DNA from 2 places in the Streptomyces sp. NPDC005808 genome. Region 1 is predicted to be linked to the other one. Evidence: riboswitches for the same ligand, from Rfam matches in the RefSeq annotation. Region 1 holds a riboswitch; the other holds the start of a gene.
The links. Region 1 has a riboswitch for S-adenosylmethionine ahead of ACFYPC_RS29450 (putative leader peptide). Riboswitches for the same ligand answer to the same signal wherever they lie in the genome.

Region 2: linked by a shared signal. The riboswitch ahead of thrC (threonine synthase) and the one ahead of ACFYPC_RS29450 (putative leader peptide) in region 1 are both predicted to bind S-adenosylmethionine.

Annotation. Positions count from the first base shown of each region.
Region 1 is NZ_JBIAIK010000016.1:3,575-7,049, reverse strand. Features, by position in the region: gene ACFYPC_RS29465 (peptidoglycan-binding protein) at 1-40, shown strand, start outside; gene ACFYPC_RS29460 (glutathione S-transferase family protein) at 54-833, opposite strand; gene ACFYPC_RS29455 (putative leader peptide) at 926-991, opposite strand; SAM riboswitch class IV at 1,028-1,173, opposite strand; SAM riboswitch class IV at 1,391-1,504, shown strand; gene ACFYPC_RS29450 (putative leader peptide) at 1,550-1,666, shown strand; gene ACFYPC_RS29445 (LLM class flavin-dependent oxidoreductase) at 1,743-2,990, shown strand; gene ACFYPC_RS29440 (NtaA/DmoA family FMN-dependent monooxygenase) at 3,009-3,475, shown strand, end outside.
Region 2 is NZ_JBIAIK010000017.1:19,289-22,763, forward strand. Features, by position in the region: gene ACFYPC_RS30510 (MoaD/ThiS family protein) at 1-67, opposite strand, end outside; gene thrC (threonine synthase) at 201-1,517, opposite strand; SAM riboswitch class I at 1,535-1,682, opposite strand; gene ACFYPC_RS30520 (glucosyl-3-phosphoglycerate synthase) at 1,862-2,836, shown strand; gene ACFYPC_RS30525 (trehalose-6-phosphate synthase) at 2,913-3,475, shown strand, end outside.

The DNA.
Region 1 (3,475 bases):
CGGCGACGACACCCGGGCCGCCCTGGAATCCCGTACCTGACGAAGCCGCCTGCTCACAGGTGCCGGTGGAAGGCCGGGTGGGCGTCGAGACGTCGCACGTAGTCCTGGAGGAGTGCGTACGAGGACAGGTCCTGGACCGCTTCGAGTTGGACCAGGGCGACCCAGAGGTCCACGTCTGCGGCGGTCAGTTCCTTGCCCAACGCATAGGGACCGGCGGTGAGTTGACGGTTCAGCAGGTCGAGAGCGGCCGACCGTTCCTGTAGCGGCGCGCCCGGTGTGACATCCCGGTCGAGGAGGTCGCGCAGGGCGTCGACGTCCGCGGCGAGTTCCGACGGGCGGAGCGGGGAGCGGCAGGATCCGGCGCGGTCGGGGAAGAGATCGCCGAGGTCGCGCAGGATGTCGGGCGTGTGGTTGCTGACGACACGTCCGCTCCACCGGTCGCACAGCGCGGGGGCGGTCAGCGGACCGTCGTAGTGGTGCCAGGTGGCCTCGTACACCCCGCGCAGGGAGGCGAACGCGGCGGGGGTGTCGGCGGGGAGCGCCAGCCGTGTGATGGCGACCGAGTCCTTGAGACCCAGCAGGCCGTGCGTGATGGAAACCCGTAGCGAGAGGGGACAGCGCGCGGACAGATACAGCTCGTAGCGGTGCGGGGCAGGGTAGAAGCCGCCGGCGAGACCCACTCCGATACGGCTGCGGAATCGGTGTGGGCGGGCGGACGGGATCGCGGCGATCCGGGGATGGGGGACCGCGTCAAGTGAGCTGGGTGCGCACGGAGTTGACGTACACGTGCTGGACGTACCGGTGTTTGAGGCGTGCGAGATTGTCTCGGACATGACTCTCCATGGGACGAGGAGGCCACGGCCACCTTGTGGGCACCGCGGCGGAACGGAGTGACTGCGCTACGTACTGGTCCGGATCGCTCGGACTAGTAGGCGCTGGAGACACGCAACAGATCGATGTGCAGGCGTCTCGTCAAACCGCTGTTGGCCATTCCCACCTGTCCCGCACTCGGGGCTCGCGAGACGCGAGACCACGCTTGTCCCGCCGCACCGGCGGAACCGGGTCGTCACCCGGGGCACCCCGTCGCGGTGGAAGGGTTGCCTGCCAGCGGGCCGGGGCCGATGACCTCACAGGCAGGGTGAACCTGCCCGAAGGGCGCTGACAATCGTGACCGTCCCCGTCAGTGTCGGTGCGCTCCGTGAGGTCGTCAAGAAGGCCTCCGGCGCAGTCTCATCAGGTGGTCATCCAGCGTGCCTCAGGCCGTACGGGAGGCGTGGAACAGATTGCGCAGCCCAGTGGTTGACCCTCCTGAGGACGCGCGGCGGCGTGATCACGACCATGATCCCCGGCCCATTGCGCACCGCTGTGGCCTCCCGTAACGTCCCCAGCAGGTTATGAGCGTCAGCGTCAAGCCCTGGCTTGCTGACCGGCAACCCTCCTCCGCGGCGGGGTGCTCCAGGTGACGACCAGGCGGTGCCCGCCCCGGGTTCCGCAAGCGCGATGCCGGCGGCCTCCAGCCCGCCGAGCCGGAAGGGCGGAGGTGACGGACGTGCAGACCGTGCCCCGTCTCCGTGTCCTGGTTCTCGCCCCGCGCCGCCGCGTGCACCTGTACTCCCGGCCGCACATCGACCTTCAGCGCGTGGCCGGCGCGCTCTGTCGTCCCTGACCTGTCACCCCGCCGCCGCACCCTCCCAGCCGAGGCCCGGCGATCTCACACGGTCGATCAGGAAGGCACCCCTTTCGTGTCCTCGTCAACGTCGTTGCCCTCGTCCTCCTCTTCTCCCTCCGCACTGCACCTGGCTGTCGCCCTCGACGGCGCGGGCTGGCACCCCGCCGCCTGGCGCGAGCCGGTGGCCCGCCCCCACGACCTGTTCACCGCCTCGTACTGGACCGACCTGGTCACCGAGGCCGAGCGTGGCCTGCTCGACTTCGTGACCATCGAGGACGGCCTCGGCCTGCAGTCCGCGCGCCTCAGCGAACCGGACCCACGCACCGACCAGGTACGCGGCCGACTCGACGCCGTCCTCATCGCCGCCCGCGTTGCGCCGCTGACCAGCCACATAGGGCTGGTGCCGAGCGTGGTGACCACCCACTCGGAGCCCTTCCACATATCCAAGGCCATCGCCACCCTCGACTATGTGAGCACCGGCCGTGCCGGCGTGCGGGTGCAGGCGTCCGCGCGACGACACGAGGCCGCTCACTTCGGACGCCGTGAGTTCCCCAAGCTCCGTGTCGAAGACCTGGAGACTCCGGCCCTGCAGGAGTTGATCGTCGACCTCTTCGACGAGACCGCCGACTACGTCGAGGCGGTGCGCCGGCTGTGGGACAGCTGGGAGGACGACGTGGAGATCCGGGACGTCGCCACCGGCCGGTTCGTCGACCGCGACAAACTGCACTACATCGACTTCGAGGGCAAGCACTTCAGCGTCAAGGGCCCCTCCATCACACCCCGCCCACCGCAGGGTCAGCCCCTGGTCACCGCACTGGCCCACGAGTCCACGACGGGGGCGCCCTTCCGGCTGCTCGGACGCAGCACCGACATCGGATACGTCACTCCGCACGACTCCGCGCAGGCGCGCGCCATCGTCGCCGCGGTCCGCACCGAACAGGAAGCGGCCGGACGCGCCGAGGAGCCGTTGCACCTCTTCGGTGACCTGGTGGTGTTCCTGGACAAGGACCCCGCCGCCGCTGCGGACCGGCGAGAGAGGCTCGACGCCCTTGCCGGTTACCCGTACACCAGCGACGCACGGGTGTTTACCGGCACCCCCGTACAACTGGCCGATCTGCTCCAGGAGTTGCAGCAGTCCGGGCTGACCGGCTTCCGGCTTCGGCCGGCCGTCGCCGGGCACGACCTCCCGGCGATCACCCGGGGCCTGGTCCCCGAACTCCAGCGCCGCGACGCCTTCCGGCACTCCTACGAGGCCGACACCCTGCGCGGGCTGCTGGGGCTCGCCCGCCCCGCCAACCGCTACGCCGCCGCACACGCCTGAGCCGGAGGGACTTCACTCATGAGCAAGTCAACGGACAAGCCGCTCAAGCAGATCCACCTCGCGGCGCACTTCCCCGGCGTCAACAACACCACCGTGTGGAGCGACCCCGAGGCCGGCAGCCACATCGAGTTCACCTCGTTCGCACACTTCGCGCGGACCGCCGAACGCGCCAAGTTCGACTTCCTGTTTCTCGCCGAAGGCCTGCGACTGCGCGAACAGGGCGGCAAAATATACGACTTGGACGTGGTCGGACGTCCCGACACCTTCACGGTCCTGAGCGCGCTCGCCGCCGTCACCGAACACCTCGGACTGACCGGCACCATCAACTCCACGTTCAACGAGCCCTACGAGGTGGCCCGCCAGTTCGCGAGCCTCGACCACCTCTCCGGCGGGCGCGCCGCCTGGAACGTCGTCACCTCCTGGGACGCCTTCACCGGCGAGAACTTCCGCCGCGGCGGCTTCCTCCCACAGGAGGAGCGGTACTC
Region 2 (3,475 bases), on a different contig from region 1:
CCGTCACCTCGGCCTTGCCGCTGGTGTAGGTGCGCAGGATGGTGGGGATGCGGACGTTGACGCTCATTCGGTGTGACCTCCGGTCGGATGCTCAGGTGCGGCGGGACAGCGCCCCAGGGGCGCGGGGCCGGGCCGGCGGAGCGCGGCCGGCCCCCGCCGGCCCGCGGCGCGGTTACGGCTTTCCGGCGGAGCGCCCCCGCTCATGATGCGAGGCCGGCCTCTCGGAAGGAGTCCAGGTTCGGGCGGATGGTCGCGGTGAGCCCGGTGTCCGAGGCCACCGCGTCCAGGGTCTTGAGGCCGTCGCCGGTGTTGAGGACGACGGTGGTGAGGGTCGGGTCGAGCAGACCGTTCTCGATCAGTTTCTTCGCCACACCCACCGTCACGCCACCCGCGGTCTCGGCGAAGATGCCCTCCGTCTGGGCGAGGAGCTTGATCGCCTCGACGACCTGCTCGTCGTTGACGTCCTCCACGGCGCCGCCGGTACGCCGCGCGATGTCGAGCACGTACGGCCCGTCGGCCGGGTTGCCGATGGCGAGCGACTTGGCGATGGTGTTCGGCTTCTGGGGCCGTACGACGTCATGGCCTGCCTTGTAGGCGACCGACACCGGTGAGCAGCCCTCGGCCTGGGCGCCGAAGATCTTGTACGGCTTGTCCGCCACGAGCCCGAGCTTGATCAGCTCCCGCAGGCCCTTGTCGATCTTCGTGAGCTGGGAGCCGGAGGCGATCGGGATGACCAGCTGGTCGGGGAGCTGCCAGCCGAGCTGCTCGCAGATCTCGTACGCGAGGGTCTTGGAGCCCTCCGCGTAGTACGGCCGCAGGTTGACGTTGACGAAGCCCCAGCCCTCGCCGGCCGGGTCGCCGATCAGCTCGGAGCAGAAGCGGTTCACGTCGTCGTAGTTGCCCTCGATGCCGACGAGCTCGCCGCCGTACACCGCGGCCATGACGATCTTGCCCTGCTCCAGGTCGTGCGGGATGAAGACGCAGGAGCGGAAGCCGGCGCGGGCCGCGGCGGCGCCCACGGCGCCCGCGAGGTTGCCGGTGGAGGAGCAGGAGAGGGTGGTGAAGTCGAAGGCACGGGCGGCCTCGATGGCCTGGGCGACGACGCGGTCCTTGAAGGAGTGCGTCGGGTTGCCGGAGTCGTCCTTGACGAAGAGCTTGCCGGGGGTGACGCCCAGCGCGCGGGCCAGGTTGTCGGCCTTGACGAGCTTGGTCCAGCCGGGGTTGATGTTCGGCTTCTCCGCGACGTCCGCCGGGACCGGCAGGAGCGGTGCGTAGCGCCAGATGTTCGCGGGGCCCGCTTCGATGCGCTTGCGGAGGTCCTCGGTCTCGTAGGCCGAGAAGTCGTACGCGATCTCCAGCGGCCCGAAACACTCCTCGCAGGCGAAGAACGGACCGAGCGGTACGCGGTGTCCGCACTCGCGGCAGGAAAGCGCGGCGGCGGGGCCCAGATCGACGGTCTTCGCGGAATCCGGGGAGGTCACGGTGTTCGTGGTGCTTGCAACTGTCTGCGCAGCCATGGAGGCGAGGCCCTTTCTCCTCATCTTCCTCACGACGCACTTCGCCGTGAGACGGATTTGGCACCTTCCCGAGCCGGGAGCCCCGCCACGTCGATGTGACAAGAACCAGCTGGAGGGTTGCCGGGGCTTCAACGGGCCGTATCCCTCTGCCCCTCTGGATGAGCGGTATTCAGTTGTGCGCCGGACGACCCCCGACATGCGATGGTCATCAGCGTTGTTCAAGACTGTAACCGAAGGCCTGGATGGTGGAGAGAGCCGTCCGAACCGCGAGATGCCAGCGACCCACCGAACGCTGCCGCGGAGACGGGCACAAGCATCCCAATGAACGCAAGGGAGAGCCGCACGTGCTTGAAGACGTCGAGCGCTGGCTGAGCACGCGCTCCTGGTCCGTGACCGACCGGCCGCTCAAGAAGCTCATAGCCGCGAAACGATCCACCAACTCCACGGTGAGCGTGGTCCTGCCCGCGCTCAACGAGGAGGCCACGGTAGGCGAGATCGTCTCCATCATCCGCCGCGATCTGATGACCCGCAAAGTGCCCCTCGTCGACGAGATCGTCGTCATCGACTCGGGCTCGACGGACCGCACCTCCGAGGTCGCCGCCGCCGCCGGCGCCCGGGTCGTTCACCGGGACGAAATACTTCCCCGCATCCCGACCGTGCCCGGCAAGGGCGAGGTCCTGTGGCGGTCACTCCTGGTGACGAGCGGTGACATCGTCTGTTTCATCGACGCGGACCTCAAGGAGTTCTCCTCGGACTTCGTGTCCGGGATCGTGGGACCGCTGCTCACCGATCCGGGTGTGGACCTGGTCAAGGCGATGTACGACCGCCCGCTGAACCTGCCGGGTGAGCCCACCTCCGGCAGGACCGCGGCCGGTCAGGGCGGCCGGGTCACCGAACTGATGGCCCGCCCCCTGCTGAACATGCACTGGCCGCAGCTGGCCGGCTTCGTCCAGCCGCTCGGCGGCGAGTACGCGGCCCGCCGTACCCTCCTCGAACAGCTCCCGTTCCCCGTCGGATACGGCGTGGAGCTCGGCATGCTCGTCGACGCGCTGCACCTGGTGGGGCTCGACGCGCTCGCCCAGGTCGATGTCGGTGTGCGCAAGCACCGGCACCAGGACGGCCAGGCGCTGGGCCGGATGTCCGCCGCGATCTACCGCACCGCACAGCTCCGGCTCGCCCGCGGCCATCTCATCCGGCCGGCCATCACCCAGTTCGAACGGGGCGAGTCCGGCTTCGAGGCGCGCACCTACTCCGTCGATACGGAGGAACGGCCTCCCATGGCGGAAATCTCGGAGTATCAGTCACGCAAAGCGGCGTAATCCGGCGGCTGTATACGTCTGCGCAGTACCCCGTCCGTACGTTTGAGCGTTTCCGGGCCGGGCTAGATTGACGCGTATGGCTTCCACCGCTTCGACTGCTGCTTCCACGGCATCACCGCAGGGCTCCCACGGGATCCTCGTCGCGTCCAACCGCGGCCCGGTCTCCTACGACGTGCGCGAGGACGGCGAGCTACAGGCCAGGCGCGGCGGCGGCGGCCTGGTCTCGGGCCTGTCGGCGATCGGCCCGGACGCGGGCGCCCTGTGGGTGTGCTCGGCGCTCGGCGACGGGGACCGCGAGGCGGTGCGGCGCGGGGTCGGCGAGGACGGCGTACGGATGCTGGACATCGACGCCGAGGTGCACGCGGACGCCTACAACGGCATCGCGAACTCCGTGCTGTGGTTCGTCCACCACATGCTGTACCAGACGCCGCTGGAGCCGGTCTTCGACGTGGAGTTCCGGCGCCAGTGGGCGTCGTACGAGGCCTACAACCGGGCGTTCGCGCAGGCGCTGGCCGACGAGGCGGCCGAGGGCGCCGTGGTGGTCGTACAGGACTACCACCTGACCCTCGTCCCCGGCATGCTGCGGGAACTCCGCCCGGACCTGCGGATCGGTCACTTCTCGCACACGCCGTGGGCGCC